One region of the Rhizobium sp. BK491 genome, then DNA from elsewhere that is predicted to be linked to it. Evidence: riboswitches for the same ligand, from Rfam matches in the RefSeq annotation. Region 1 holds a riboswitch; each other region holds the start of a gene.
What was found. A riboswitch is a leader RNA that binds a small molecule or an ion and turns the genes downstream of it on or off. The one in region 1 is predicted to bind cobalamin.
Positions count from the first base shown of each region.

Region 1 (7,648 bases):
CCCGCCACAAGGCTTGTCGCGATCAATGCCGGCTCGCGGCTATCGTTTTGCGGGCGAAACATGGACGCAATCGCGCGAAGCAGGAACTCGACCGCGACAACGGCGACAAAGCCTCCCAGCGCTGCGAGCATTTTTATGGACAGACCGGATCCACGCGTACTCACAAATAGGCTGAAGCAGGACAATACAAGCACGAAGATAGGAACGCGCGCCAACTGCGAAATCGCTCTTGCCTCTGGCCATTCCGGTGCCTCGATCGCGGCCAGGCGTCTTTCCGTCACAAGCAGAAAAAAGGCGAAAGCCAAACAGGCGGCTATGATAAGAAGGGTCATCGTTCCGATCGTCATGTCGTCCGCCTTCAGGCTCCAACCGGCATAGACGATCAAACATGCAAAGAGGGAAAGGCAGAAGACCGAGAGCGGGCGGGCACCTATACGTGACAAAACCGATTGCCCGGCGAAAAACGCGCTCTCGGTCCAACGCTCGACCGGATCCGGCTCTTGCGCCTGTCGTGACGACCACGGCGAGGTTACGAAGGCAATGAGCCATTGCATGAACCGTCCGAGTGGAATGCTGGCAAGGCCGGCCTGCTCCCGACGCCACCGCGCGATCTCGTGGGCAGATCGAAGCCCGGTCCCAAAGAGGATAAGTGCTGCCGCGTTATCGCAAAAGAACGCAATCCAGATCGCATTGAGGCTGAACGTGCTCGCGATCCAAGCACAGAGCAAAAGCAGAGTGACGAAAATCGACACAATGGCGCCCTGGCTTGCAAGGTCACGGGCTTGAACCGCCGCAAGTTGGAAGTCTGCTCGGCTTTTGATCTCAGGAAGTTGCTGCGAATGGCCGGCCATGGAATGCGGCATTGTCATCCTTGATGCGTTTTTCCGTGCTCAATTGAAATGGTCCCTGGTTGCCCGCAAAACGGCGACCAGTTCGGGTTAGAGAGACGTTATTACGTATCGCGCCCATATCGACAAGGTTTTGCTTTGCGCAGGAGCTCAATTGGCGGCGTAACCTGGGGGTTGAGTTCTGATCGCCGGGTTGATCAAGAAACTCCGACGAGCAGAAAACTGCGCCCGGTATTCAATGGAGTGGCGAACGCCCGATCGAATGTCATTCCTCTCCATCTGTGAGTAATGAGCCCGATTTATGATCGGCCACCGTTAGAAAGCTGGGCGGTTGCGGACCATTCGGGCATATAAAGACATCTTCATGTGATCCTACGGTAGTCATCAAGCACCCGGCGCACCGCTTGCCGAAGGCCGCAGTACCCCAAGCTGCAACCGAAATCGTGGAGCGCGCGAACCAAGCGTGATGGTCACTGCCAGAGCGTGAGGTCGTTCCGCCCAGGGTGCTCGAGCGGATCGCTGTGAACGTCAAAATGATGACGCCAATCATCGGCATGCGCACTCACTAGCACTGTGGTTTGGTGGGTCGACGGTTCATATCTACTCAAGGCGGGTATCGTTAACTTTCGCAAATAGCCCTCATTGCAGGGATTAAAGCTTAGATTGTTGAATGACGGCTTCGCGCCCACATCCAATCACGGGGCATTCCCGAGCAGACCCGTAGATCTGCGGCAGCATCATGTTGCGCCTTCAACACGAGCATCATGGCCGCCGTAAAACTCCCTATGCGGCGACGTGGCAAAAGTCGGGGAAAAAGTCCCGCTTAAATCGAGAATTTGCGACGGGGGGCTATTCATCAGGGGCCCAATTGATGATGAAACCGGACGAATTTAGATCATGCGTCGCGCTTGTGCGAAGCACGTCACGGCGACTGTTCAAGTTGTCGCTAGCGGGTTGAAACAGTCTTTGCCGAAGTGCCGCGAGAACATTTCCTCGATCGGCCCTGGCCAGTCTTCCGAATGCGGAAAAGCCTATGTATCAACCCAGGTGAGCCATTTTTCGAAGTTCACTAATCGCTTTTTACCAGGATTAGAATGAAGGCAAGCCCACCGACAAGGCCGGTGACGATACCGATCGGCATGTCTTCGGGTGCCATGATTAAGCGCGCGACGACATCGGCCCAGATAAGGGTGAGTGCACCGATCGCAGCGCTGAGCGGCAGGACGCGGACATTGTCGGCCCCGGCTACCATGCGCACAAAATGTGGCACCATCAGTCCGACAAAGCCGATGGCTCCCGAAAAGGCTACCATGACGCCCGTAAGGAGCGCTGTCGTGACGAACAGGAGGAAGCGAAATCGGGCGACCGTTATTCCGAGCGTTGCAGCGGTTTCATCTCCCATGGCGAGAGCGTTCAGCTCCCGGGACTTCGGCAGAAGCAGGGCCAGGCAACCGGCAAGCACTCCAGCGGGATAGATGAGATGCTGCCACTGTGCGAGCCCGAGGCTGCCCAGCATCCAGAAGACAACGGTATTGGTCGCCCGAGGATCGCCCAGGAATATCAGAAGATTTCCAAGCGCACTGAAGACGAAGGCGACGGCAACGCCGGACAGTACCAGCCGATCGGCAGAATGTGATCGTGTTAGGTGTGTAACGAGCGCCACTGCAGCGGTGGCCAGCAAGGCTCCGGCGAAGGAGAAGAGCGGAACGGTCAGGAGCCCGAGAATAAGGCCGGTATGCAGCAGTGCCAGGATTGCGCCGAAGGCAGCGCCGGACGACACGCCGAGAAGATGCGGGTCCGCCAAGGGGTTTCGCGTCAGCGACTGCAAAACAGCGCCGGTTACGGCGAGGCCTGCGCCGACCAGAGCCGCCAGGATTACGCGTGGAAAGCGGACGTCCCAGACTATGCTTTCTTGCCCTTTCGACCAGGTCGTGGCGAAGGTGTTCGGGTGAAGCTTGTTGATGACGATCGACCAGACGGTATCGAAATGGATGGATGCCGCCCCAAGCGAGACACCCGCCGTGATCGACAGGACGAAGAGGACGATCAGCAAAATGGTGAGAGACAACAATCGGGAACGCATGCAAACATCCATGGAGAACCAGCGCCCGGCCTTTGGCCGAGCACTTATGTCAAATAGCCGAACGGGTCAGAACATGTCCGGATGAAGAGCCTTGGCGAGCTTGCCGATCGCTTCGATATTGCGTGGCCCGGGAGTTGCCTCGACATAAGGCAGGACGACGAAGCGATCGTTTTTCACCGCCTCGATATTGGCGAAGGCCGGATTATTCTTCAAGAAAGCGATTTTCTGGGCAGCTGTCACCTGACCATAATCGACGATAGCGATTACCTGCGGATTTCTTTCGATCACTGGCTCCCATGAGACTTCCGTCCAGCTTTTTTCAACATCATCCATAACGTTGGTGCCACCGGCCGCCTCTATCATCGCGGTCGGAATACCGTAACGGCCTGACGTAAATGGCTTCTCCGCGCCGGAATCATAGACGAAGACTCGGGTAGGTTTGTCGATATGACCGATGTTGGCTTCAATCTCGCCAAGCTGTTTACGATAGTCGGTAACCAGCGCCTGCGCGCGATCCTCGACATGGAAGATCTTGCCAAGATTCTGCAGATCGACGAACATGTCGTCCATGGTGGGCTTGTTCTTCGGCATGATGAAGATGCACGATTCCGTAAGCTCATAGACCTTGATCCCGAGAGGCGCCAGGGTTTCAGGGGTTACCTCGCCACCGACTTTCATGCCGTAATTCCAGCCCGCGAAATAGAAGTCGGCGTTGGCGTTCAGAAGGACTTCCTTCGTCGGATATTTAGGGGAGAGTTCGGGCAATTCCTTGACGCCCTCGCGGAGCTTTTCATCAAGGGTCTTCCAGCCGGATACCCCGGTATAACCGACCATGTGATCCTGAAGCTTCAGCGCAAGCATCATCTCGGTGAGGTTGACGTCGTTGGAAACGGCGCGCTCCGGGACCTTATCGAACGTAACATCGCGATTGCAACTCCTGACCGTCACGGGATCGGCCATGGCTGTGCCCGAAAGGGCGGCTACGGCGATAAATGCCGCAGCCTGGATCGATATGCGGAAAGTCATCAAAACTCCTATGATTGAAGGGAAAAGGTAAAACGGCGGGCGGTGTTGCCGCCGGTGTGATGGATCTCGGCGGAAACGCCGAAGGCTGCGGTGATCTGCTGCGTCGTCAGCACGTCATCAGGCGTTCCATAGCCGCTCGCCCTACCAGCATGGATGACGGCCACATGCGTGGCAAAATCGGCGACGAAATTGATGTCGTGCAGCGTCGTGACGATTGTCAGGTCGAGCGTTTTGAGCAATGCAAGGACTTCAAGCTGGTGGCGGATGTCGAGATGATTGGTGGGCTCGTCGAGGATGATCACCTCCGGGGTCTGCGCGAGTGCACGGGCAACCAGCACGCGTTGCTTTTCGCCGCCGGACAAGGAGGAGAACCGCCGGGACGCCAGGCTAAGGAGATCGAGACGTGCCAATGAGGCGGCGGTCGCGTCGTGATCCTCGTCGCTCCAGCGCCCAACGCCCTTACGATGCGGAATGCGGCCCATCATGACGATGTCGCGGACACTGAAGGGGAAGTCGCCCGGCGTTTCCTGAAGAACAACCGCTATGCGGCGAGCGACCTCCCGTGGCGCGATTGACCAGAGGTCATTGCCATCGAACAGGACTGAACCTTTGAGCGGTCGTAGATTGCGATAGAGGCAACGAAGCAGAGTCGATTTGCCTGCTCCGTTCGGTCCTATGATTGCCAAACGATCGCCGGCTTCAATGGAAAGGCCGACGTCACGGATGATGAGTTTGTCTTTGGAGGGCCCCCAGGCAAGCTGGTGGGCCGCCAGCAATGGGTGTCTTTGCATGGTCGCCACGGTGGAATTCCTACTGCAAAGATTCGGGGCAAGATTCGCTGGAGAGCATCGCGGAGGGAATGCGCGCCAACGTCTTGCCGGCCAAGGTTTTCGAGCGCTCGGCTGCCCGTGTCATGCCGTCGGAACGCTCACGATAGATACGGGCAAAGGCGACCAGCTCACCGATGTCGGCCTCACCCTCGATGTCGCCGAAGAGATAAGTTGCCTTCGCTGTCGCCTGAAACGCGACCGTGCAGGGCCGCGTGCAGCCGGCCATGCAGACGCTGCCTGCTACGCTGAAATCATCCGAGAGGGCCGTGCCGGCCTGAGCGATTGCCGCCTGCAGTTGGCTCAGCAGCCGCAGCCCCGGTTTGCATGGTGTACCAAAGTGGCGGCAATCCGTGCACACGGTGATCCGGTGCATCCGTTCGTTCGCATTGTGCATGAATAGCCTCCTTGAGCATTCGCCGGAGGCAAAATCACGATGGGACGCAAAGGCGCAAAAGCGCTGCCGCCCAACCACGTATTTTCCATCGGAACACCCCGTCCGTTGCGGTTGACATCATTGATGGCAGGTCTCCTGGCTCGCGGGTCACAGCCCGTTCGCACCTTCCCGGCTTTGACGCCAGTGGTATTTGCGAACGTGCTCTCCGCTTACAGTTGCGGGGGCAGCCACGGTTTAGGCCCCTGATGGGTAATCCGCACCGTGTTCCCTTTTCAGCCGCATGCCGAATTCCTCGACAGCAGCACCATCACGTCTATGGATGACACACCGCAAGCTCAGTGACAATCGTCTGTCGAACTCTATACACATCGTCTATTTTCCCTGAGAGTGTGCGACTTGAATAAGTTCGACCTTTGTTATGATATAACGTTTACAATAACAAGTATTCTCTATCAAGTCGATGCTAGCGGGAGGTGGGCTTGCCCTAAGTGGAAAAGCGACGGCATAGAGCGTTGTTGCTAGACGATGTCACCGTACGGCTGGAGCTGAGTAAGTATCTTCCAAAAATTATCTAGCAAGGCGCACTTAGCCACAGCTGCTCCAAACGGATTTGATTTCATCACGGCAAGACGGTGAATTCCGGCCAACCGGATACCCTTCAAAACTTGTTTGGCGTTGATATAGGCAACTCTGATCGCCTTGCGCGAGCGAGGATAAGCGCAAAGATCGCTGCCGATGGGGCGAAGCGGTCGGACAAGAGGGGCGATCACGGCCGACCTGCGGTGGGGGTCTGCCATAATCTCGGTGGTGGTTTTCTTTAGAGCTGCGACGGCATGCTGGCAGAGATTTCTCATTGACATCACGGATCAATTAATCCAATATTCTATCTAACAATAGAATATTGGATTAATGGCATGGCCACAGAGCAGCAATTGGATGTCGCCGCGACAATGTTCAGGGCTCTTTCAGATCCTCTGCGGCTCAAAACGCTCATCCTCCTGGCCCAGAAGGAACGAAGTGTCGGCGAGCTCTCCGAGATCGAGGGGGAAAAGATCGGCACCATGTCGGCCCGCCTCAAGGTTCTGCTGACCGCCCGCCTGGTCAGGAGACGCAAGGATGGACAGAACGCCATTTATTCCATTGCTGACAACCACGTTCTGGCCCTGATCGACAACGCGATCGACCACGCCTGCGAACACCATTGAAGCGAAAGGAAAGATCCATGAGCAACTGCAATCTGCCGCACCACGACCACCATGATCACAAGCACGGCGCCGGCTGCGGCCATGTTGCCGTCAAGCATGGTGATCATATCGATTATCTCCATGATGGACACCTCCATCATCCGCATGGGGACCATGTCGATGAACATGTCATCGAAGTGACGACAACCAATCCAGATGGATGCCGCCCGCTCAAGGATCATATTGGCCATGCTGCCGGCCACGTTCATGGACCAGGTTGCGGTCATGAGGCGGTCCCACATAGCGATCATACCGATTACCTGGTCGATGGACGTCTGCACCATCAGCATGGCGACCATTGCGACGATCATGGTCCGCTTGAAGTCGTGGCGGCCTGATTTCGAGTTTTTGATGGGGCGAAGCGCACACTCGCCCTTGCCCCATCGCACCTTTATCGGCCTTCGATAATTACGCGCTCAACCGGAAGTTTTCGATCGAACAGCAAGGCGGATGCCTCACCAAGAGTGCAGTCGTCATCGATCACCGGTTCGGGCTTGAGGAAGGTGAAAGGCCAGACGTTCTCGTCTTCGCCATCCTGATCCTGGACCTGCGTGCAGGCAAAACGGGAAATACTGATAAACATCCTTGACCTCAGGCTGCCTGCCGGTTCCAGGGGGCGAAGGGGTCGGGAAGATTACGCCAGCGATCCGGCTCAAACTTTGTATCCTTCACGAGGCACGCATCGAGTTCGGCTGAGATGTTTGCTTCGTTCATCGGATCGCAACCGATGAACACGAGCTCCTGGCGACGGTCACCCCAGACCGGATCCATGAACGATGCAATCATCTCCCGATTCTGACGATCCTGCGGCCATTGCTCCGTTGGAACGGCAGCCCACCAGAGGCCCATTTTGCCTGTGCGCACCAATGCGCCCGCCTGGCTGAGCTCACCGACCCAGTGGGGACGTGTGGCAAGCCAGAAGAACCCTTTCGCACGCACGACGCCGTCCCAAGATTTGTTGAGGAACGCCTGGAATTTCATCGGATCGAAGGGACGCTTTGCACGATAGACGAATGAGCGAATGCCATATTCCTCGGTTTCCGGGATGTGCTCCTTGAAGCCGTGCAGTTCCTTGAACCAGAGCGGATGTGTTTCCGCTTTCGCCAGATCGAACCTGCCTGTACCCATAACCTCGGACAGATCAACCCTACCGAAATCCGTTTCGAGGATCTTTGCATCCGGGTTGAGGCCGACGATGATCTTGCGCGCTGCGTCCAGTTGGT
Region 1 is NZ_JACIAR010000009.1:126,866-134,513, forward strand. Features, by position in the region: gene FHX05_RS26565 (protease modulator HflK) at 1-554, opposite strand, end outside; gene FHX05_RS26570 (iron ABC transporter permease) at 1,918-2,931, opposite strand; gene FHX05_RS26575 (ABC transporter substrate-binding protein) at 2,998-3,957, opposite strand; gene FHX05_RS26580 (ABC transporter ATP-binding protein) at 3,966-4,748, opposite strand; gene FHX05_RS26585 (DUF1636 domain-containing protein) at 4,768-5,181, opposite strand; cobalamin riboswitch at 5,289-5,505, opposite strand; gene FHX05_RS30545 (metalloregulator ArsR/SmtB family transcription factor) at 6,096-6,386, shown strand; gene FHX05_RS30550 (hypothetical protein) at 6,404-6,763, shown strand; gene FHX05_RS26595 (hypothetical protein) at 6,817-7,008, opposite strand; partial or broken gene FHX05_RS26600 (GTP-binding protein) at 7,017-7,648, opposite strand, start outside.

Region 2 (7,648 bases), on a different contig from region 1:
ATGCGCGCGCACGCCGAAAACGCGCTCGATTAACTCCTGTGTCAGCACCTCTTCAGGCGGGCCTGCCGCAACGACCTCGCCATTTTGCAAAACAGCAAGGCTGTCGCAAAACATGGCCGCGAGATTGAGATCGTGCAGCGCCACGATGGAGGTGACATCGAGCCTGGAGACCAGGCCGAGAATATCGAGCTGATGTTGGATATCGAGATGGTTCGTCGGCTCGTCAAGCAGCAGTTCGCTTGGAGTCTGGGCAAGCGCCCTCGCAATATGGACGCGCTGTCGTTCACCGCCCGATAAAGTTTGCCACGGCTGACCGGCGCGGCCTTGCATACCGACACGGGCAAGCGCATCGGAAACCGCCGCATCGTCGTGAGCGCTCCAGGCCGATAGGGGACCGCGATGCGGCGTACGGCCGAGACGGACGACGTCCATCACTGTGACCTGCGTATCGGTCGTCGCCTGCTGCTCGACCAGCGCGATGCGGCGGGCAATATCGCTCCGCGAGATCGAGGCAATATCGCTACCGCCTAGCCGGATGACCCCGCTTTTGACCTTCCGCAGCCGGCAGATCAGCCTGAGCAGGCTGGATTTTCCCGAGCCGTTCGGCCCAAGGAGCCCGAGCACCTTGCCTTTTTCCACCGTCAGGCTGACGCCGTTGACGATGAGGCTATTGCCGGCTGCAAAGGTTACCGTGTCCACAGCAATGCTCATGCCGTCCTCCGGGTGCGATAGAGAATGAGGGCGAAGGCCGGAGCCCCGAACAAGGCCGTGACGACGCCGATCGGCAGAATCTGCTGGGGAATGATGACCCGCGAGATGATATCGGCGGCGACCATGAAGATGGCGCCGGCCAAAGCTGCTGCCGGCAGCAGCCGGTCATGGCTTGGCCCGACAACGAAGCGGGCCGCATGCGGAATGACGAGCCCGACGAAACCAATCGACCCGGCGATGCTGACGACCGCTGCCGTCATGAAAGCCGTCACGCCAAGCAGAACGACTTGGGCGCGCTTGACCGCAATGCCAAGCGATGCGGCAGCATCCGTGCCGAAGATGAAGGCATCGAGCACGCGGACATGCGCCATGCAGACGGCGAAGCCGATGATGGCGACCGGCCCTGAAAGATAAACGTCCGGCCAGCGCACGCCGCTCATGGAGCCGAGCAGCCAGAACATGACGCCCCTCGCCTGCTCCGCATTGGCCGAGGTGGTGACGATATAGGAGGTGAGCGCGTTGAAAAGCTGCGAACCGGCGACGCCGCATAGAATGATGCGCTCACTCGTGCCGCCGACCCCGGCGGCAAGCAGGCCGACGAAAAGAAAGGCTGCAACCGCGCCGAGGAAGGCGCCGCCGGAAAGGCCTAGAATGCCGTAGCCAAGACCGAGGATCATGATGCAGACCGCCCCGGTGGAGGCGCCGGCGGAAATCCCGAGCACAAAGGGTTCGGCGAGCGGATTGCGCAGCAACGCCTGCAAGACCACCCCGCTCAAGGCAAGCGACGCACCGGTGCTTGCAGCAACGAGCGCGCGGCTCAGGCGATAGTCCCAGACGATCCCCTGATGGATCCGGCTGAGTTCGAAGCTCGTTCCGAACAACCGGTTCGAAACGGCCTTTACTGTGGTCGACAGCGGGATCGAAATCTCGCCGATCGATACGGCGAGGCTGATCATGAAGGTCAGAAGAATGACGGCAGCCATGGCGAGCGCCAAGAGCGCCCACCATGTCCTGCGTTTTGCGGCGAGACCCATATCTTACTGCGCCAGGCCGAAGGACTTGATGCCCTTGGCCAATACTTCAATGCCGTCGATGGTGCGGATGGTCGGGTTCATCGACTGCGCATCCATCATGACGAAACGCTTGTTCTTAACGGCGTCGAGCTGGCTGGTGACTGGATCTTTTTCGAGGAAATCGACTTTGACCTTCGGATCGTCGGCCGCATAGCGGCGGCGGTCCATGGTGGCTATGACGATCACGGCCGGGTTGGCCTGCGAAATGGTTTCCCAACCGACCATCGGCCATTCTTCTTCCGTCGTCACCACGTTTCTGGCGCCGAGCGTCTTCAGGATATAGGCCGGCGCGCTGTTCTTGCCGGCGATATAGGCATCGCCATTGACCTCCTTGCTGGAGAACCAGAACACGATCGGAAGATCCTTGGCCTTGGCAGCGGCAATCGAAGCGACTGCATCCGCCTCGCGCTTTTTCAGATCCGCGATCAGGGCATCGCCGCGATCCCTAACGTCGAAGATCTGCGAGAGCTCGGCGATTTCCTGATAGACCAGATCCATCGTGAAAAGCTCCTTCCGCACACCATCGCCGCCATCGGTATTGACCTTGGCGACACAATCGGTCGGAGCAACATAGGTATTGATCCTGAGTTCCGAAAATTGCTGGCGTGTGCCGACGGAACCCTGCGCGCCGACATGCCATTCGAATTCGGCAGCGACGAGATCCGGAGCCTTGCCAACGACGGATTCGAAGCTCGGATCGTTATCGGCGAGCCGCGGGATCTTGCCGTTGACTTCGGCATATTGCGGCAGAACCGGGCCGACCCAGACCGCCGTTCCGGCAATCTTGTCGGCAAGGCCGAGCGAAAAGAGGATTTCAGTCATGCCCTGGCCGAGCGAAACGATCTTGGCCGGAGCCTTTTCAAAAGTGACCTTCTGACCGCAATTATCGATGGTGAGAGGATATTGGGTGGCGGCAAAACCGGAGCCGGCAAAACCGGTCAGCCCAAGTGCAAATGCAATGGTCGTCAAAAAATGGCGCATAAACGATCTCGATAGGATTAAGGAAACGGGGCGGCGTCAGCGCGATCGCGCTGAGAAAGACGGCCGCCGGCTGCGGAGATCCCAATCAAGGCCGATAGGTGTCGGATAATGTCGAAGGCGCAGGTCAATCATTCTCTGTCCTTTCCGAGCATCCCCGCCCGGCTGATTGGATCGTGATCGACGGCAGGTCTCCTGGCTTGCGGATATCTGACGATCATCGGCCTTCCCGCAAGCATGCTTGCAGTGGCGCGGCTCAAAGCCTCAGGAAGGAACCAGCAGGCTGGTCATTCCCGGATGATCGGCAATCCGCTTACAGTTGCGGGGGCAGCCACGGTCTAGGTCCCGCTTGGGTCATCCTCACCGTGTTCCCTATTAATCCCCGCGGAGTCTTCCTTGGGGAACCGTCACGTCCAGTTATTCCGGACTGCCCCGTTCCGTCAAGGACGCTTGGATAGAAATGAGACAGAGCACGCCATGCCCATGGGAAGGAAAGGCGGCGGGCCTATGCGGCCTCTGCCAGTTCCACACGATTTCTCCCGCCCGCCTTCGCCCGATAAAGCGCCTTGTCGGCGGCCTCGAGCACATGTTTGAAATCCGTCGTCGGTTCGAGGGAGCAGGCGATGCCGATGCTGACCGTGACATGGACGGCCTCCTGCTCGAACATCAAGGTCGTATCCTCGATATCCTTGCGAATTTTCTCCGCAACGGCAGCCGCAGCCCGCGTATCGGTGTTGGGCAGCAGCACGACGATCTCCTCGCCGCCATAACGGGCGGCAATGTCGGTCTTGCGGACGGTTTGCCTGATGACATCGGCCAACCGCGCCAGAACGGTGTCACCGAAGGAATGGCCCCAGCTATCGTTGATCTTCTTGAAGTGATCGATATCGAGCATGATGATCGAGAAGGGGATACGCCGCATACCCGCTTCCTTGCTGCATCGATCGCCTTCGCGCTGCAGCACCCGGCGGTTGGGAAGCCTTGTCAGCGGATCGAGGCTCGCTTCATTCTCCAGCGCGCGCTGGATGCCAATGCGATATTGCTCCCGCTGCAAGAGATCCGACAACAGCATGACACCGAGGATATTGACGATCGTTACCGGAAGTGTTGCCGAGATAAGAAGGGCGCGCGCAACCGCCCACGGAAAAAGGAAAACAACCACAATGGATGAACAGGTCGCCAGACCGAACAGAGCCGATCGCCGCCATCCCGTGCCGGTCCATTGCCGCGGCAGCAGAGTGAGTACATAGCCGGCGATTGCAACGATTACGATGCCGGCCACGCCGACCACCGCGCCCATGCCGCCCACCATGTACCGAAACAGCGCCATCATCGCCGCAGCGACAATGGTTCCCAAAAGGCCGCCATAGATTGGCGTAAGGACAAGGAGGATCGACCGGCCATCCTGGATCACACCTGGCATCCATTGGATGGGATCGCCCATGGACAGGATGCCGACTAGCCCGAACAACAGCCCGACGGCCACGGATTTCAAAGCGCCGCGCTCGACGATACGGATGACCCAGGAATAGGCATAGACAATAATCGCCACCTGGCCGAGGACACGTATTAGCGAGATCAGATGTGTTTCGACTTCCATGGCGATTCCCAGTCTTCGCAACGCGCCGCGATAGATGAGCTGCGGCGGCATGGTCGAAGTCCTTACGAGATACCATGCGATCTCTAAAAATAGTTTATATGCCTCTCATCGATCGGCAGTGCGGCGGCATCGCGGCACGAATTGACGCATTGCGCTTGTGATGCGCCTGCCCTATGACTGAAACCTTATCCGCGAATGCGGTGGTGGGGACAAGCATGCGGAAGACGATTTCGCGAACATTTCAGTGGAGCGCGCGCATTCTTTGCGCCGTTGCGCTGTTGCTCATCGACTTCGCCCATCAACCGATCGTCGCAACCGCGGACGAAATATCCCCGATCGAGCTTGCCCAGTACCGGCTTCCGGATGGCTCCCTGCCCGTCCTTTGCATCACCTACAAGGATGCCGATGGCAAGGTGCACGGGAAAGCCTACGCACCCGGATGCGAGGCATGCCGGATTGCGTCCGCCGCGATGCTGCCTGCGCCTCCTACCGACATTTGTGAGCGCCTTGCCTCCCCGCGTGGAGAGACGGTCGTCGCAAGATCGGAGGCGTTCCACCGCCAGCTTTATCCGCCGAATACAGGCCCGAGAGCACCACCCCTCCCCGACATCGTTGGCTGAACCGGCATTGCGGCTTTCGTCGCGATGCCCACCGTCAACGCTGCCGCTTGCGCGACCATCACGTCGCGACATCTGAGGATTAGTGTTCACAGCTGCATCTTGCCGAACGAAGCAGGCCGATTGGTCGGCCGCTCAGGGAAAGCAGGCTCACGCCAAACGGCGAACCATCTCGCCGCCCCCTCCTCAGATCGCCCCTTGCGGCAGCCCGCCGATCTTCGGAGGATTTCATGTCTACCTTTACCGCTGCAGAGCCTGCAGCCGCAGCAACCCACAATATCTCGCTCTATCGCGCGATCTGGCGCTGGCATTTTTTCGCCGGCCTGCTCGTCATCCCTTTTATGCTCAATCTGGCGATCACCGGTTCGTTGTATCTATTCAAGGACCAGATTGCCGATACCTTCTACTCGCATCGCTATCTCGTCACCGAAGCCGGCACCATGCTGCGGCCGCAGCAGATCGCCGACGCGGCGCTTTCGGCCTTTCCGGGCGCGCGCGCAACCTCCTATCACGAAGCGTCGGCGCCGAACCGCTCGGCCTGGATAACGCTGTCCAAGGATGGCCAATCGACCATCGTCTACGTCAATCCTTACGATGGCAGCATTCTAGGATCAGTAGGGTCGAAACAGGAGTTCGGCTGGGTCGTCAAGCGCATCCACAGCCTAGAATATTTCGGCAAATGGACCAATCGCCTCATCGAGATCGTCGCGGGCTTTGCTCTCGTCCTCGTGGTGACGGGCATCTATCTGTGGTGGCCGCGCCAGCAGACGGGCGGCGTGCTCACCGTTCGCGGCACCCCATCACGCCGCGTCTTCTGGCGCGACCTGCATGCCGTGACGGGAGCGCTTGCCGGCATCCTGATCTTCTTTCTCGCCTTCAGCGGCATGCCGTGGTCCGGCTACTGGGGCGCCAACGTCAATGCCTGGCTGACCGCTCACAATTTCGGAACACCGGCGGCAGTCTGGGACGACGTTCCGAAATCGACAAAGGTCACGCAGGATATCGTCAGCCGCGCCGGCTGGGTCGTCGAAAACGCGCCCGTTCCGCTCTCCGATATCGCGGCGCAATCGGCCGAGCCGATCGGTCTCGATAAGGCCGTCGACGTCATGCATGGGCTGGGCATGGTCGCCGGCTCGGATCTTGCGATCCCATCAGATGGGACCGGCGTCTATACGGCAAGCCATTATTTCGGCGACCTTGGCAAAGAACGCACCGTCCATATCGACCAATATTCCGGCAAGCCGCTCGTCGATATTTCCTACGATCAGTATCCGGCACTCGGCAAGGCGATCGAATGGGGCATCAACGTCCATCAGGGACAGGAATGGGGGCTCTTCAACCAGCTTCTGATGCTGGCCGCTTGTCTGGCCATCATTCTTTGCTGCGTGACGGCTGCGACCATGTGGTGGAAGCGCCGGCCATCGGGCCGTCTTGGCGTACCGCCGATGCCGCCGCAGAAGTCCGTCTATGTCGGCCTCTGGTTCATTGCCATCGTCTTCGGCATGGCTTTCCCGCTGACGGGCGCCGCCATCGTCGCGATGCTTCTCCTCGACCAGCTCCTGGTTCGCTTCGTGCCGCCTCTCCGGCGCTTCTTCTCCTGACGAGGTGAGGCGGAGCCAGAGGCTTCGCCCGCCTGCTCTTCTCCGGATCAAGGATATCGATCATGCAGAAACCCATCTCTGCCCTCGCTGCTTTCGGGCTGGCATTCCTGTCTTCCTCTCTCGCTTCCGCCGACGATGTCAAAATCGGCAACCTCACCATTTCCGCACCCTATGTTCGCGCCATGGTGCCGGGAGCTCCCGTCGGCGGCGGTTATATGACTATCACGAATACGGGAGGCACCGACGACCGGCTGGTGGCTGCGAGCTCACCGCGCGCCGCAACGGTCCAGATTCACGAGATGAAGATGGACAATGACGTGATGATCATGCGCGAGCTTGCCGGCGGCCTAGCAATACCGGCCGGTAAGACCATCGAGCTCAAACCCGGCGGCTACCACCTCATGTTCATGAAGGTCGCCGCGCCCTTCCTTCAGGGCCAGACGGTGAGGACATCGCTCAAATTCGAAAAAGCCGGTACGGCCGAAGTCGATTTCCCCGTCGGATCGATCGCGGCAAACAAGGAGGCATCCCATGTCAAATAGACGACGCTTTGCGGCAACGGCCGTCGCCCTGGCGCTTATCGTCGGCGCTGGTGCCATCGGCTACGCAACCTTCCTCATGACGCCCAAGGTCCGGGCGGCCGGCAGCTTCGGTGCAGCCTTCACGCTAACGGACGATCGCGGTGAACCCATCACCGAAAAAGCCCTGTCGGGTCATCCCTCGCTTGTCTATTTCGGCTATACGCATTGCCCCGACGTCTGCCCGACGACGCTCTACGATATGGCGGGCTGGTTCAAGACGCTCGGACCTCAAGCCGACGGGTTGAAGGCCTATTTCTTCACCCTCGATCCGGAGCGCGATACGCCGGAGATCATGCATAGCTACACCGGCAATTTCACCGACCGGATTATCGGCATCACGGGCGATCCCGGTGAAATGCAGAAGGCGATCAAAGGCTGGCGCATCTATGCCAAAAAGGTGCCCAGCCCGGACGGCGGATACACCATGGACCACACGGCGTCCGTACTGCTCGTCGATGCCGACGGCAATCTCAGGGGTACGATCGCC
Region 2 is NZ_JACIAR010000003.1:337,840-345,487, reverse strand. Features, by position in the region: gene FHX05_RS15975 (ABC transporter ATP-binding protein) at 1-711, opposite strand, end outside; gene FHX05_RS15970 (iron chelate uptake ABC transporter family permease subunit) at 708-1,745, opposite strand; gene FHX05_RS15965 (ABC transporter substrate-binding protein) at 1,749-2,765, opposite strand; cobalamin riboswitch at 2,930-3,186, opposite strand; gene FHX05_RS15960 (diguanylate cyclase) at 3,268-4,413, opposite strand; gene FHX05_RS15955 (hypothetical protein) at 4,578-4,982, shown strand; gene FHX05_RS15950 (PepSY domain-containing protein) at 5,210-6,580, shown strand; gene FHX05_RS15945 (copper chaperone PCu(A)C) at 6,643-7,122, shown strand; gene FHX05_RS15940 (SCO family protein) at 7,112-7,648, shown strand, end outside.
Region 2: linked by a shared signal. The riboswitch ahead of FHX05_RS15965 (ABC transporter substrate-binding protein) and the one ahead of FHX05_RS26585 (DUF1636 domain-containing protein) in region 1 are both predicted to bind cobalamin.

Region 3 (7,648 bases), on a different contig from region 1:
ATGCCAGATGGCTTTCTGCTGCGCTTCCGAGCTGGCGATGGTCGCATCCTGGATCAGGCCGGTCTCATAGCCCTGTTCGAGCAGCGTCGTCATCATCCGCTCGGCCGTCTCAGCCGAATCGGAGGTGGAGATGTCGATCAGCACATACCAGGGATGCACCGTCTCCAGCGGATCGCGCACGCCCGGTATATGCCGCGTGGTGAATTCGACGCCGATGCGCGGCATCAGCTCGAAACCGGTCAGTGCCGTGCCGCAGAGGCTGGAGGCATTCTTGAATAGCGTTAGCGCGTCATCGACCGATAGCAGGCCGGCAAAGGCGACCTGATGGCCAAGCGGCTGCGGAAAGAGTTTTAGCACCGCACCGGTGATGACCCCGAGCGTGCCTTCCGCGCCGATGAAGAGATCGCGCAGGTCGTAGCCGGTATTGTCCTTCTTCAGGCGGCGCAATCCGTTCCAGATCTCGCCCGTGGGCAGAACGACTTCAAGGCCGAGGCAGAGCTGGCGCATATTGCCATAGGCGAGAACGGCCGTGCCCCCGGCATTGGTGGAAAGATTGCCGGCGATGCGGCAAGAGCCTTCCGAGCCGAGCGAGAGCGGAAACATGCGGCCATGCTCGGCTGCCGCCTTGTGGACATCAGCCAGGATGCAGCCGCCATCGACAATCATCGTATTGCCGACAGGATCGATATCGCGCACGCGGTTCATGCGTTCCAGCGATAGGATGATGTCCGAGCCGCCCTCGCGCGGCGTCTGCCCGCCAACAAGCCCGGTATTGCCGGTCTGGGGCACGATGGCCGTTCCGGTCTCGCTGGCGAGCTTGAGGATGGCCGAAACCTCTTCCACCGAGCCGGGCTTCAGCAGCATAGGCGAAGCGCCATGATAGAGCCCGCGGTTTTCCACCAGATGCGGCGCAATTTCCGCCGGGTCCCGCACGGCATGTTTTTCGCCGACGATGGCGGCGAAGCGATCGAGGAGGTCGGAAGAGGAGGCGGAGCTGCTCATGGCGTTTCCTTTGCCTGATGGTGTCGGGCCGATTTAGTCTCTAGGCGCGGCCGCGCGGCGCAGCCGGTCGTTGATAGCCTCGCCGAGGCCCTCGTCGGGAATATGCGAAAAGGCAATTGTCGTTGCACCGGTGGCATCGGCGCGCTTCATGAAGTCGAAAAGGTTTGCGGCAGCTTCCGAAAGATCGCCGCGGGCGCTCAGATCCAGCACAGCGACGGCATTCTCGCTGCCGGGAATGTTTGGCGTGCCGAAGCGAATCAGCGCCTCGCTTGCGGAAACCTCCGTGGCGTCGAGCCGCACCGCCGCTCCCGGCGCATAATGCGAAGCAAGCATGCCTGGCGCCTCGATGGCAGCGGAGGCCTTCTTCTTGCGCTTCAGCGCCTTGCCGGCTACCCGTTCGATCTCGCTTGCCGCCAGCCCGCCGGGCCGCAGCAGGCGCATCTCGCCATCCTCAACCTTGACGATGGTCGACTCCACGCCGACGACCGAAGCCCCGGCGTCGAGGATGAGCGTGATCCGCTCTCCGAGATCGTCGTCCACATGATCGGCGCTGGTGGCGCTGATCTTGCCAGAAGTATTGGCGCTCGGCGCGGCAAGGGGGCGATCAAAGGCGCGGATCAGCTCGCCGGCAAAGCCCTGGGGCACGCGGATGCCGACCGTGTCGAGGCCGGCGGTTGCCAGCGGATGGATGCCGCTATCGGGCTGGAGCGGCAGCACCAGCGTCAGCGGCCCGGGCCAGAAGGCTTCCGCGAGCTTGCGCGAGATGGGGTCGAAGATCGCATAGCGCTCGGCCATGGCGAGATCGCTCATATGGCAGATCAGCGGATTGAAGCGCGGCCGGCCCTTCGTCTCATAGATCCGGGTAATGGCGGCGGGATTAGTGGCATCGGCGGCAAGGCCGTAGACCGTCTCTGTCGGCAGCCCGATCGGCAGACCCTCGGCAAGGGTCGCCGTCGCCACTTCTATTGCCGTTTGCGGATGTTCGAGAATGTCTATGTGTCGTGCCATGGCCTGCCTGCTTGCAGTTCAGGCCGTTTCTATGCTCTTCGAGTTTTCGGATCAATCGTCAAAGCTGGCGAATGATGTCGCGGAGCTGCTCGTTGCGGGCGCCGAGGAGAAGAACATTGCGGATGGCGATCTGCGGATCGTGGGTGTGGAACAACACTCCGTTGCCTCTGACATCGCGGTTGATCGTCAGCTTCTTGTCTTCGGCTTCCTTGTCCGGATGGATGGCGACAGCGAAATACATCCGCGAATATTTGAGGCTGATGTCTTCGAAGAAGTTCGCTTCCTGGCCGATCCGGGCAAAGAAATTGGCGATATAGAAAGCCCAGTTCACGTCCTCATAATGCGCGAACTGCGTCCGCGCCGCGGTAACGTGGCAATAGCCGAGATGCGGCGTGTCCTTCAGCGTGTGATGAAAGATGAGCTTCGGAAAGCGGATGGACCTATGGAAATTGTTGAGCCGGTCATGGGTCTTCTCGCCGGCGTCCCTGAGCTTCAGCGCCGTGCGTTCGGCCACCTGTTCGTGGGTGAGGTATTCCCGCTCTTCCGCCAGCCAATGCGGCCTGTTGCGGTTGATACGGCCGGTACGCAGGAATTCGGTATACCCCGTCGATATCGGCTGTGCCGGTTCGGGCTCGGCGGGCTTCCCAGCGTCGAAATATCTGAGTTTGGCCATGCCGGATCTCGCTATAAAACTCTTTGGTGACATGATGAACCACGAAGCTTGAGCCGAGCTTGATCGTGCCGGATTGAAGGCGCCCCGATAGCGGCTCCGTTGGCGCTTTCTGCCGCCCAATTATTCCCCTGATTACCCGCCATTCGCTGACCTGTCGCAATCAGGATAAAGCGTCATTGGCGGAATGGATATGCGATGCTTTGACCATCTCCGATGCAAGCGCCCAAGTAATTGAATTGCCTGTCAATATTCTCACGCCATACAACCGTCCTATCGTCCGGTTTTACCTGTCGTCAAATTCGAAGCCGATGTCGCATTGCAGCGCAGCGGCAGACGCGGCCGAGAGCTATGATGATATCAATCTCAAGGTGCCGCCTGCTAGGGAGACGGAGAATTGGGAAGCCGGTCAAAATCCGGCGCTGCCCCCGCAACGGTGGTGGAGTGAGGCATGGCGGATAAAGCCACTGGGCCGATTGGTCTGGGAAGGTGCCATGGGGTCCTGGCAACAGGGCCGCTCCAGAGCCCGGAAACCAGCCTTGGGCACATATGGTTTACTGACCGCGGCGGGCGGTCGGGGGATTGCTTTCGGCCGTTCCCAACGGCCTTGCATGTCCTCTGCTCGTCTTCCGGTATTGCGCAAGGATAGGCAAATGGATATCGGCAGCAAAGTTCTGCGGCAACTGAAGAACCACCGGACGGGTTTCAGCCTGGAGCAACCCTTCTACACTGATCCGGAATACTTCAAGCTCGACATGGAGACGATCTACTATCGCGACTGGCTGTTCATCGGCCATGATTGCGAAGTGCCGCGTGCGGGCAATTACTTCACCGTTCAGATCGGTGATTATCCCGTCGTCATCGTCCGTGGCCGCGATCAGGTCATCCGCGCCTTCCACAATAGCTGCCGCCACCGCGGCTCGCGCGTCTGCACGACCGAGCGCGGATCGTCGGCAAAGCTCGTCTGCCCGTATCACCAGTGGACTTACGAACTCGACGGCTCGCTGCTCTTTGCCCGACAGATGGCAGAGGATTTCGATAAGAGCCAGTATTCGCTGAAGCCGGTTCACTGCGAAAGTGTCGGCGGCTACATCTTCATCTGCCTCGCGCAGAACGCTCCCGATTTCGCACCGGTTCGCGCCACGATCGAGCCCTACATGGCCCCGCATCGTATCAGCGAAGCCAAGGTCGCCTTCCAGAGCACCATTATCGAGAAGGGCAACTGGAAGCTCGTCTGGGAAAATAACCGCGAGTGTTATCATTGCGCGGCCAATCACCCCGAACTGTGCCGCACCTTCCCGGAAGCGCCGACCGTGACGGGAGTACAGGGCGCGATGAACGATCCCGTCATCACCGAGCACTGGGCGCGCTGCGAAGCCGCGGGTCTGCCGAGCGAATTCAAGATCTCTCCTGACGGACAGTTCCGCACCGCTCGCATGCCACTGATCGAAGGCGCCGAAAGCTACACCATGTCCGGCCAGAATGCCGTCAGGCGGCCGCTCTCGCCCGACGTGACGATCAACGGCATCGGCACCATGCTGCTCTTCCACTATCCGACGACATGGAACCACATGCTCGGCGACCACGCGATTTCCTTCCGTGTCCTGCCGATCAGCGCCGAGGAAACCGCCGTCACCACGAAGTGGCTCGTTCACAAGGATGCGGTCGAAGGCGTCGACTACAATCTCGAGGAATTGACGCACGTCTGGACCGAAACCAACGATCAGGACCGCCGCATCGTCGAGGAAAATGCCTTCGGCATCCGCTCGCCTGCCTATGAGCCCGGTCCCTATTCGGAAATCCATGAAGGCGGCGTCATGCAGTTCGTCGAATGGTACACGACTTTCATGATCAACCGGCTGCAAGGCGACCAGGCCAAGCTGTCGGCAGTTGCCTGAGCATGAACATGGCCGTCTCCCTTCCGCATCGCCATCTCGACCAAATGCAGCCTTGGAGCGACAGGCAGCATCTGCTCGAATGTCTCTCAGTCACGCCCGAAGCGCCCGATGTGATGACCTTCACCTTCGGGTCCGACAAGGACAACTGGTTCCGCTATCTGCCGGGCCAGTTCGTGACGCTGGAGCTGCCGGCGGCTCCGGAGCCGGTCATGCGCACCTATACGCTGTCGTCCACGCCGTCACGGCCCTTCTCGGTCGCCGTGACGGTGAAGGCGCAGAAAGATAGCATCGGCACGCGCTGGATGTTCGAGAACCTGAAGCCGGGCATGCGCATCAAGGCTTTCGGCCCGCTCGGCGATTTCAGCCACATCCGTCATCCGGGCGAGAAATATCTCTTCGTCTCGGCCGGCTCCGGCATCACGCCGATGATGTCGATGACGCGGTATATGTCGGACATAGCACCACTGTCTGACATTACTTTCGTCAATTGCTCGCGCAGCCCGACGGACATCATCTTCCGCTCCGAGCTCGAATATCTCGCCCGCTTCATGCCGAACCTCGATCTCGGCTTCATCGTCGAAGGCTGCGGCCGCACCGATCTCTGGTCGGGGCTGAAGGGCCGCATCGACAAGGCGAAGATCGGCCTGCTGGCGCCCGATTTCATGGATCGCACCATCTTCTGCTGCGGCCCGGAAGTCTTCATGGATGCCGTGCGCTCGATGCTCGAAGCGCATGGCTTCGACATGTCACGCTACCATCAGGAAAGCTTCCAGCCAGCGAATGCGGCGACACCGCTTGCGGAAGTCTCTGACGATGCTTCCGGCGAGGCGGCGACCACGATCCGCTTCACGATGGCGGGCAAGGATGTGGCCTGTGCGGCGGGCCAGACCGTGCTTCAGGCGGCGCGGGGCGCCGGCGTGCGCATCGGTGCAGCCTGCGAATCCGGCCTCTGCGGCACATGCCGGGTCATGAAGCTTTCGGGCGAAGTCGAGATGAGCCACAATGGCGGCATCCTCGATGATGAGATCGACGAGGGTTACATCCTCGCCTGCTGCTCGCGCCCGAAGACGGATGTGCAGATCGAGGCCTAGAGCCGGATGATTTTAGGTCTATTCGACCTAAAATCTGAATCCGCTCTAGCATCAAAGAAGTAGAGCGTGATGTCGTCCGGAAACCGCCCACACTTTTCGGCATCACGCTCTAGAAATCCTGGTAGTTCAGCTCATTAATCTCGACCGGCTTGGTTTGCGGGGTCGAGGCCGTGACGACGGGGTCGATCTCGAGCATGAGGGAAACGAGCATCTGCCGCGGCCCACTGCACATCTGTGCGAGCGCGATCGTCAGGTCGGGCGCGGGTAGCGGTTTCGCCGGCAGGAGATCGCCCTGCGGCCAGATCCTCGCGAGCTGGACCTTTGTCATCGGCACGACGTTGACGTCGATATCGGTAAGCGTGCCCGGGACCCGATAGGGGCAGCTTTTCTCCGAGCAATTGTCCGACGAAGCAAACTGCCAGATGGCATAATTGTCCCAATTGCCGAGTGGGAAAGTGCCTTTGACATCAGGCTTGTAGCGCGCATACCACAAGGGCAGCCGTGACAGCAGCGGATAGGTACCCCGGTGGTCGGCTATGTATCGCGCCGTGTTGTGATTGACGTAGAGAATGGGATAGCGGCCGGTTCTGACCTTGATGTGGGCGACGTAGATCTGCGCATCGTCGAGCGACATGAATTGCGTCGCATCCATGCCGTCGATGTCGAGCACCATCAGCTCATCGGGTTGCGGATCGGCATAATCGAGAAAATGATTGGCCTGGTCGATCGGATTGCCGGGCCGCCCCAGATGATAGGCGCCCCATAACAGGCCATTCGATTTTGCCAGCATGCGGCGCGTTTGAAACAGCTCACGGCTGACGGCGTATTTGCGCCACATCGTCCTGCAATGGGCCACGGTATCGCCGCCATGGTCGCCGGTGCAACTGAAGCTTTCAGGAAGTCCGTCGGACGCCTTTGAGATGAAACCGGCAATCCGCTTGTCCTGCAGGAATGCGGCCCAGTCGATGGTGTTCAGCTCGTAAGCATCGACAATCAGGGCGTTTTTCGGGTCGCCCCAGGGCTGGCTCTCACCGGCCGAGGGCTTGGAGACCGGCCCCATCAGGGCCAGGATCGTCAGCAAGCTGTAAATGAGGAGGTTACTCTTTCGGTATCCTTTCATGAAATAATAGTAAGGATTGCTGGTTAATCTTGGGTTAAGAAAGCAATCACTATAAATTCATCGTGGAGCCCCCCGTAACTCCTTAAATCGGTAGGGATTTGAGGAACTAAATAACGCGCTGCAGCGTTTCTTGTCGTCTATTCGGATATGCGACGAAGCAGGCAGCGAAACCTTGCTCGGGAAGCATTCCCGACATGAAACGCTTACAGGCTTGAGTAGCAAGCCGAACCAGGGAATGGAGATGAAAATGCTTGGTTTCCGTGCAAAAATCGCGACAGCCGCCTTGACTGCTGCCGTCGCCCTGACGAGCTTCACACCGTCTTTCGCCATGCAGATGCCCGCCGCACCGGTCGTAAAACAGTCCGCGCCCAGCCAGGCCGCGCCTGATAATGTCGAGCAGGTACAGTGGCGTCATGGTGGTTACTATCGCCGCGGCTGGTATGGCGGCTACCGCGGTTATCGCGGCGGCTATCGTCATGGTTATCGCTATCATGACGGCTATTGGTTCCCGCTGGCTGCCTTCGGCGCCGGCGCATTGATTGGCGGCGCAATCGCCAGCCAGCCGCGCTATTACGAGCCGGCTCCGGCCCCGAGCGCCGGCATCAATCCGCGTCATGTCGAATGGTGCGAGGGACGCTATCGTTCCTACCGCGCTTACGACAATACGTTCCAGCCGAACTCCGGCCCGCGCCGTCAGTGCTACTCGCCGTATTTCTAAGCGGCGCTTCCAGAACTGCCAATGTCAGCCGTCCGATTTCCCGCCGGGCGGCTTTTTCATGCTTTGACGTCAGAGAATATTGACCCGCTTGAGCAGCCACCATGCCAGCAGTATGGAGGCGATGATGAAGCCAACCGCATA
Region 3 is NZ_JACIAR010000002.1:734,565-742,212, forward strand. Features, by position in the region: gene FHX05_RS11420 (FAD-binding oxidoreductase) at 1-1,002, opposite strand, end outside; gene FHX05_RS11425 (L-threonylcarbamoyladenylate synthase) at 1,036-2,010, opposite strand; gene FHX05_RS11430 (DUF6656 family protein) at 2,069-2,683, opposite strand; cobalamin riboswitch at 3,033-3,237, shown strand; gene FHX05_RS11435 (aromatic ring-hydroxylating dioxygenase subunit alpha) at 3,334-4,578, shown strand; gene FHX05_RS11440 (hybrid-cluster NAD(P)-dependent oxidoreductase) at 4,581-5,669, shown strand; gene FHX05_RS11445 (GH25 family lysozyme) at 5,779-6,729, opposite strand; gene FHX05_RS11450 (BA14K family protein) at 7,037-7,507, shown strand; gene FHX05_RS11455 (transporter) at 7,577-7,648, opposite strand, start outside.
Region 3: linked by a shared signal. The riboswitch ahead of FHX05_RS11435 (aromatic ring-hydroxylating dioxygenase subunit alpha) and the one ahead of FHX05_RS26585 (DUF1636 domain-containing protein) in region 1 are both predicted to bind cobalamin.

Region 4 (7,648 bases), on a different contig from region 1:
GCGACGCAGCGTATAGCTCTCCGTCAGCAGGCCGATGACCTTGCGTTCGATGAGGTCGTTGACGACGACGAGCGCTTCGCTCTTCGTCTGCTCGAACATGGCTGCTGCCTGCTTGGCGTTCATTTGCGGCTGCAAAAATTCATTGCGCAGCTGGATGAAATCGGAAAGACCGTGTTCCTCGTCATCCTTTTCGACGGGGCTCGCATAGACGTCGGGTACGAGAACCAATCCGGAATATTTTTCGTTCTTGTCAACCAGGATGACCCGCTGCGCCGAGCCGATCGGGAAATTCCTGCGGAATTCCTCGATGCTCATGTCGATGCTGGCCGTATGCACATCGGGGCGCATCATGCGGGCGACGGTCAGGTTGCGGATCCAGCCGACATCGTGAGCGCTGCGGATGCTCTCGCCGCGCAAATGGAAGCGCCATGTGGCGAAGGAGTAGCCGAAGGTCGTGCGCACCACCAGCGAGGAGGTGATGACCGCCGCCAGAACCAGGGCGGTGATCGGAAAATCTCCGGTGATTTCGAGCGCCAGGAAGGTCATGGTAAGCGGCCCGCCAATGATCGCGACGGCAAGCGAGCTCATGCCGACGACTGCGTAGACGGCCGGCGTCAGCGTGGCGTGATCGAAATAAGGTGCGCAATAAGCGAAGATCTTGCCGAGCAGCGCACCCATGAACAACGACGCAAAGAAGAGACCGCCTCTGAAGCCGGAGCCGATCGAGACCGCTGATGCCAGGGACTTCAGGACGAAGACGCCGACAAGTGCACTCAGCGTCACATCGGCCGATAGGTTAAGATGCAGGGCGCCGTGGCCGGCAGACAGAACCTGTGGCGAGATCAACGCCAGTGTTCCCACCACCAAGCCGCCAAGTGCAGGGCGGAAAGGCGGCGCGATCGAGCTTTTGCGCGCCAGTTCCTCGACCCATGCGACGCCCTGCATGATCAGGATGCCGATACCGGCGCAGAAGGCGCCGAGCAGGATGGCCGGAAGATAATCCGCCGGCACGATCGCCCCGAAGTGATCGATATCGATGGCAAAGTCGTCGCCGGCAAGCAGTCTTGCGATCATTGTGGATATCAGCGCCGAAACGACGACGGGTGTCAGGGTCACGATCGAATAGCTGCCGATGATCAGCTCGAAGGCGTAGAAGGCGCCGGTGAGCGGCGCGTTGAAAGCGGCGGCGATGGCGCCGGCCGCGCCGCAGCCGACGAGCATGCGCAGATCCGCGCGGCGCATCTGCATCTTGTAGCCGAATTTGGAGGCGATGCCGGCGGCAATCTGTGTGTAACCTGCTTCAAGCCCGACAGAGGCGCCGAATCCATTCGAGATCAGGTTCTGCACGGCAACGATGATACTGTCGGTGAGCGACATGCGACCGCCGTGCAGCGCATTGGCTTCGATCGGATCGACCATCGGCTTTTTGCGTGTGCGGGACAATATGTAGAGCAGGATGCCGAGAATGATGCCGCCTGCGATTGGTGCGATGAACACTACCGATTTGTCCCGAATTGCCATCGCCGCCGAACTCAAGCGTTCGTAGTCGGTTATGCCATAGATGACGCTGTGAAGTTTGCGCGAGATATAGCTCATCGCCGTGACCGCACAGCCGGATACTATGCCTACCAGCGCTCCGGCGAAGACAAGTCCCAATTCGCCACGGCGCAGCAATGCCCTGAAGCGACCGAGATCGAATAGGGCCGAGAAGACGCCGAGGCGTCGCGGTTGGAATTTCTGCAGCATGGGAAACGGACGATACGTTTTACTCGAATGTGAGAGCTTACCCTCTATAAACTCCTAACATCAAAGAAATACGGCAAAAAAGCCGCTGGTTTCATGAGAATTTTCCGCCGATTTCGCAATCGGGACGGCGCAGGTCGCATCCATGCCCTTGATTGACTTGACGTAAGTGAAAGCCTAATCATTGCCGGCATAACGAATGGTTCCCGAGCGGCGATCTGCCGCATGGGATGAAAAGGGAATGTGAAGGGACGGACCCAATTCGGGCGTTCTCATCACAGCCGACCCCGCGACTGTAGAGCGGTCAGGGTCTTTCATTCGGTTCGAAGCCTGTTCTGTCGATGGTTCGCATGGGGCGAACGGGGCGGGACAGGCTCAAGTCGAAAAAGCCACTGGCGTGGCATCATGATTAACCGGGGCTGGACGCCTCTTATTCTACGAATCGTCCGCCTTTTCATGATGCATTGCCGGGAAGGCGAGAAAGACCCGCTTGTGCACGATTGGGGGCGACCGGTTTCGGTCTGCCCCCGTCGCGGCGCCTTATCCGCGAGCCAGGAGACCTGCCATGCGTGCCGGGCACAGAGCCTGTTCTGGGACGTAAGTTCCGCTGCCAGCACGGAGGTTGTCATGGCGCAAGACGAGTTTTCGGCGTGTAGGCGCCCGTTTTCCGGTTCCAGCGATGTGCTGCCCACCCTCGCTTCCGCGTGGGAGCGGGCATAGCGTATGTCGTCTTCGACTTCCCGAGCAGTCTTCGTCCTTGGGGGCGCGCGTTCCGGCAAATCCAGGTTTGCCGAATCCCTGGTTTTGGACACTGGTCTTGAACGTCACTATGTGGCGACAGGGCAGGCATGGGATGAGGAGATGCGCGAGCGCATCGCAAAGCATCGTGCCGACCGCGGCGATCTCTGGCAGACGCATGAGGAGCCGATCGATCTTGTCGGGCAGCTTGCCGCCATCGATGCCGAGGGGCGAGCCGTGCTTGTCGACTGCCTGACGCTATGGGTCACCAATTTGATGATGGCCGAGCGTGACATGGCGGCGGAATTTGCCGCCCTGACCGCCTTTCTGCCGACCGCACGATCGAGGCTCGTTCTCGTCTCCAACGAGGTGGGCTTGGGAATCGTGCCGGAAAATCGCATGGCGCGCGCGTTTCGCGATCATGCCGGCCGTCTGCACCAAATGGTCGCAGCGGCGAGTGCCGAAGTTTATTTTATCGCAGCGGGCCTGCCGCTGAAAATGAAGGGTTGATGCATATGAACCAGGAAAAGATTCCCGCCACCGTCATCACCGGCTTCCTCGGAGCCGGCAAGACGACGATGATCCGCAACCTCCTGCAGAATGCCGGCGGCAAGAAGATCGCGCTCATCATCAACGAATTCGGCGATCTCGGTGTCGATGGCGACGTGCTGAAGGGCTGCGGCGCGGAGAACTGCACCGAAGACGATATCATCGAGCTGACCAATGGCTGCATCTGCTGCACCGTGGCCGACGATTTCATCCCCACGATGACGAAGCTTCTAGAGCGCGATGCGCGCCCGGATCACATCGTCATCGAAACGTCAGGCCTTGCTCTGCCGCAGCCGCTGGTCGCTGCCTTCAACTGGCCCGACATCCGCACCCACGTCACCGTCGATGGCGTCATCACCGTGGTCGATAGTGCCGCCGTTGCTGCCGGCCGTTTCGCTGACAATCATGACGCTGTCGAAGCCGCTCGCGTCGAGGATGATTCGCTCGACCACGAAAGCCCCATCGAAGAGCTTTTCGAGGACCAGCTGACCTGCGCCGATCTGATCGTGCTCAATAAGACCGACCTGATCGATATCGACGGTCTCGGCCGCGTCCGCGCCGAGGTTGCCTCGCGCACGGTCCGCAAGCCGACGATCATCGAAGCGAAGAACGGCGATGTGCCGGCCGCCATCCTGCTCGGCCTCGGAATCGGCACGGAAGACGATATTGTCAACCGCAAATCCCATCACGAGCTGGAGCATGAGGACGGCACGCCGCACGATCACGACGAGTTCGACAGCTTCGTCGTCGAGCTTGGCCCGATCGCCGATCCGGTGGCTTTCGTCGATGCGCTGAAGGGCGTGATTGCGGAGCATGACGTGCTGCGCCTCAAGGGCTTTGTCGATGTCCCCGGCAAGCCCATGCGCCTGCAGGTGCAGGCCGTCGGCAGCCGCATCGACACCTATTTCGATCGCCCCTGGACACCGGGCGAAGCTCGCGCGACCCGGCTCGTGGTGATCGGTCTGCACGAGATGGACGAGACGATCGTGCGCAAGGCGATCGAGGCGCTGGCCTAAGGGAAATCCATGCATCTCCTCCTGGCACAGAAGGGAACGATCAGCGACGGCGAGGAGGCGATCGACCTTGGGCAGTCGCCCGGCGATATCCTCTTTCTGTCGGCTGCCGATACCGAGCTTGCGGCGATTGCCGCGGCGCATGGTGAGGGCGACCGTTCCCTTCGGCTTGCAAGCCTGATGAGCCTCAAGCATCCGATGTCCGTCGATACCTATGTCGACAGGACAGCGCGGCATGCGAAGCTCATCATCGTGCGGGCGCTGGGAGGGGCGAGTTACTTCCATTATGCTCTGGAAGCGCTGCATGCCTGCGCGGCGCGCCAGGGCGCCTTGATTGCGGTGCTGCCGGGGGATTCGAAGCCGGATCCTGGGCTGACGCCATTCTCCAACGTTGCGCTCGATGATCTCAACGCGCTCTGGTCCTATCTGATCGAGGGCGGGGAAGCGAATTCCCGGGCGTTTCTTGTCTATGCAGAGGCGATGCTCACGGGCGCTGAGAAGCCTATGCCTGCTGCACCCCTGATGAAGGCCGGGATATGGTGGCCGGGCAGGGGCGTGATCGGCGTCGAGGAGTGGAGGGGGCTCGAAATCGAATGGAGAGCTTGCCCCTCACCCCAGCCCTCTCCCCGTATTGACGGGGAGAGGGGGCATATCGAGGCCACGGCTCCCCCTTCGCCCCGCTTGCGGGGAGAAGGTGCCCGGAGGGCGGATGAGGGGCAAGACTCTCCTTTGAAGCAGTCGTCGGACGCCGACATCGCTTTCGAACAGGTGGTGACCCCTGCAGGATTCGACCCCCCGACGGTTGCCGTTTCTTTCTACCGCGCGCTGGTTCAGAGCGGTGAAACCAGACCCGTCGAGGCCATGATAGAGGCCCTCATTGCCGAGGGCATGCGGCCGTTGCCGGTCTTTGCCTATAGCCTGAAGGACGCCGTGTCCGTCGGCATTCTCGAAAGCGTCTTTACCGAGCTGAAACCGGGCGTGGTCATCAACGCCACCGGCTTTGCCGTTTCGGCGCCGGGCGCGGATCGTCAGGCGACGGTACTGGAAACGGGCGACGCCGTGGTTCTGCAGGCCATCTTCTCGGCTTCATCGAAGGAGGCGTGGGAGGCATCCTCGCAGGGGCTTTCGGCGCGCGATCTCGGCATGAATGTCGCATTGCCCGAAGTGGATGGGCGCGTTCTCGCCCGAGCCGTGTCCTTCAAGGCGGCCGCCCGCTATGACGAGAGGGTCGAGGCCAATATCGTCGCCAGCGAACCGCTCGAGGATCGCATGCGCTATACGACGCGGCTCGCGGCCAATTGGGCGCGGCTGCGCAACACGCCGCCCGGTGATCGCCGTGTTGCGCTCGTCATGGCAAACTATCCCAATCGCGATGGACGGCTCGGCAATGGAGTCGGGCTCGATACGCCAGCCGGCACGATCGAGGTGCTGAAGGCGATGCAGATGGCGGGCTATAATGTTGCCGATCTGCCTGCCGACGGCGATGCGCTGATGCGGCACTTAGCGGAAGGCCCGACAAATTCGGGGCGCGATGGCCGCGTGGTTCGCGAGAGGCTTTCCTTTAGCGACTACAAGGATTTCTTCTCGTCGCTTCCCAAACAGATTCAGGATGAAATTACGGTGCGTTGGGGAAAGCCTGAGGCCGATCCTTACGCGCTCGATAACGGTTTTGCCTTGCCGTTCGCCCGCTTTGGAGACGTGCTTGTGGGCATCCAGCCGGCGCGCGGCTACAACATCGATCCTAAGGAGAGTTACCACTCTCCCGATCTCGTGCCGCCACACGGCTATCTCGCCTTCTATGCCTTCCTGCGTCGCTCCTTCGATGCCCATGCCGTCATCCACATGGGCAAGCACGGCAATCTCGAATGGCTGCCGGGCAAGGCGCTGGCACTGTCGGAAAGCTGCTATCCGGAAGCGATCCTCGGACCGCTGCCGAACCTCTATCCTTTCATCGTCAACGATCCCGGCGAGGGCACGCAGGCCAAGCGCCGCACGAGCGCCGTCATCATCGATCACCTGACGCCGCCGCTGACGCGCGCCGAAAGCTATGGCCCACTAAAGGATCTGGAGGCGCTCGTCGACGAATATTACGAGGCTTCGGGCGGCGATCCGCGCCGCATCCGTCTGCTCCGCAAGCAGATCCTCGATCTCGTCGCCGATATCGGACTGGATCAGGATGCCGGCATCGCCAAGGGCGAGGGCGAAGACGAGGCCTTGCGCAAGCTTGATGCTTACCTCTGTGACCTCAAGGAGATGCAGATCCGCGATGGTCTGCACATCTTCGGCGTTTCGCCTTCCGGGCGGCTGTTAACGGATCTGACGGTGGCGCTCGCGAGAGTGCCGCGCGGACTGGGCGAGGGGGGCGATCAGAGCTTGCAGCGGGCGATTGCAAGAGATGCTTTTGTGATCGGGGATGTGCTTGAAAGCATTCCCGCGCAGAAATCATTCGACCCGCTTGACTGCGACATGGCCGCTGATTGGACCGGCCCGCGCCCATCAATTCTCCAAGATATGTCCGATACCCCCTGGCGCACCCAGGGCGACACTGTCGAGCGCATCGAACTGCTGGCCGCGAAACTCGTGAATGGCGACATAGCCTGTCCAGAGAACTGGCCAAACACCCTTATGGTCCTCGGCGAGATCGCCGCAAAGCTCAAGCCCTCCATCCTCGCCTGCGGTGACGCCGAGATCGCAGCCTTGCTCAAGGGCCTCGACGGCCGCTTCGTTCCGCCCGGCCCCTCCGGTGCGCCCACCCGTGGCCGGCCGGATGTTTTACCCACAGGGCGGAATTTCTATTCGGTCGACAGCCGTGCGGTTCCGACGCCCGCTGCCTACGAGCTCGGCAGCAAATCGGCTGAACTGCTCATCCGCCGCTATGTTCAGGACCACGGCGAATGGCCCGTTTCCTTCGGCCTGACGGCCTGGGGCACATCGAACATGCGCACGGGTGGCGACGATATCGCGCAGGCGCTGGCGCTGATCGGCGTCAAGCCCGTCTGGGACATGACCTCGCGCCGCGTCACCGGCTACGAGATCATTCCGCCGGCCATGCTCCGGCGGCCACGTGTCGACGTGACGCTGCGTATTTCCGGCTTCTTCCGTGATGCGTTTCCCGAACAGATCGCCTTATTCGACAAGGCCATCCGTGCTGTCGGTATGCTCGATGAAGATGCGGCGGACAATCCCATTGCGGCTCGCATACGCGGCGAGATCGCGCGGCTCGAAGCTGCCGGCCTCGACGCTGCCTCTGCCAGCCGCAGGGCCGGCTATCGCGTCTTCGGTTCCAAGCCTGGGGCTTATGGTGCCGGTCTGCAGGCACTCATCGATGAGAAGGGATGGGAACGGCGCGCGGATCTGGCCGAAGCCTATCTCGTCTGGGGCAGCTATGCCTATGGCGCCGGCGAGGAAGGAAGAGCCGAGCGCGGCGTCTTCGAGGAGCGGTTGCGTTCGATCCAGGCGGTCGTGCAGAACCAGGACAATCGCGAGCATGACCTGCTCGACAGTGACGATTATTATCAGTTCGAGGGCGGCATGGCGGCGGCGGCCGAGCAGCTTGGCGGTGCGCGTCCCTCGATCTATCACAACGACCATTCGAGGCCGGAAAA
Region 4 is NZ_JACIAR010000001.1:594,095-601,742, reverse strand. Features, by position in the region: gene FHX05_RS03015 (chloride channel protein) at 1-1,746, opposite strand, end outside; cobalamin riboswitch at 1,927-2,326, shown strand; gene cobU (bifunctional adenosylcobinamide kinase/adenosylcobinamide-phosphate guanylyltransferase) at 2,467-2,991, shown strand; gene cobW (cobalamin biosynthesis protein CobW) at 2,997-4,046, shown strand; gene cobN (cobaltochelatase subunit CobN) at 4,056-7,648, shown strand, end outside.
Region 4: linked by a shared signal. The riboswitch ahead of cobU (bifunctional adenosylcobinamide kinase/adenosylcobinamide-phosphate guanylyltransferase) and the one ahead of FHX05_RS26585 (DUF1636 domain-containing protein) in region 1 are both predicted to bind cobalamin.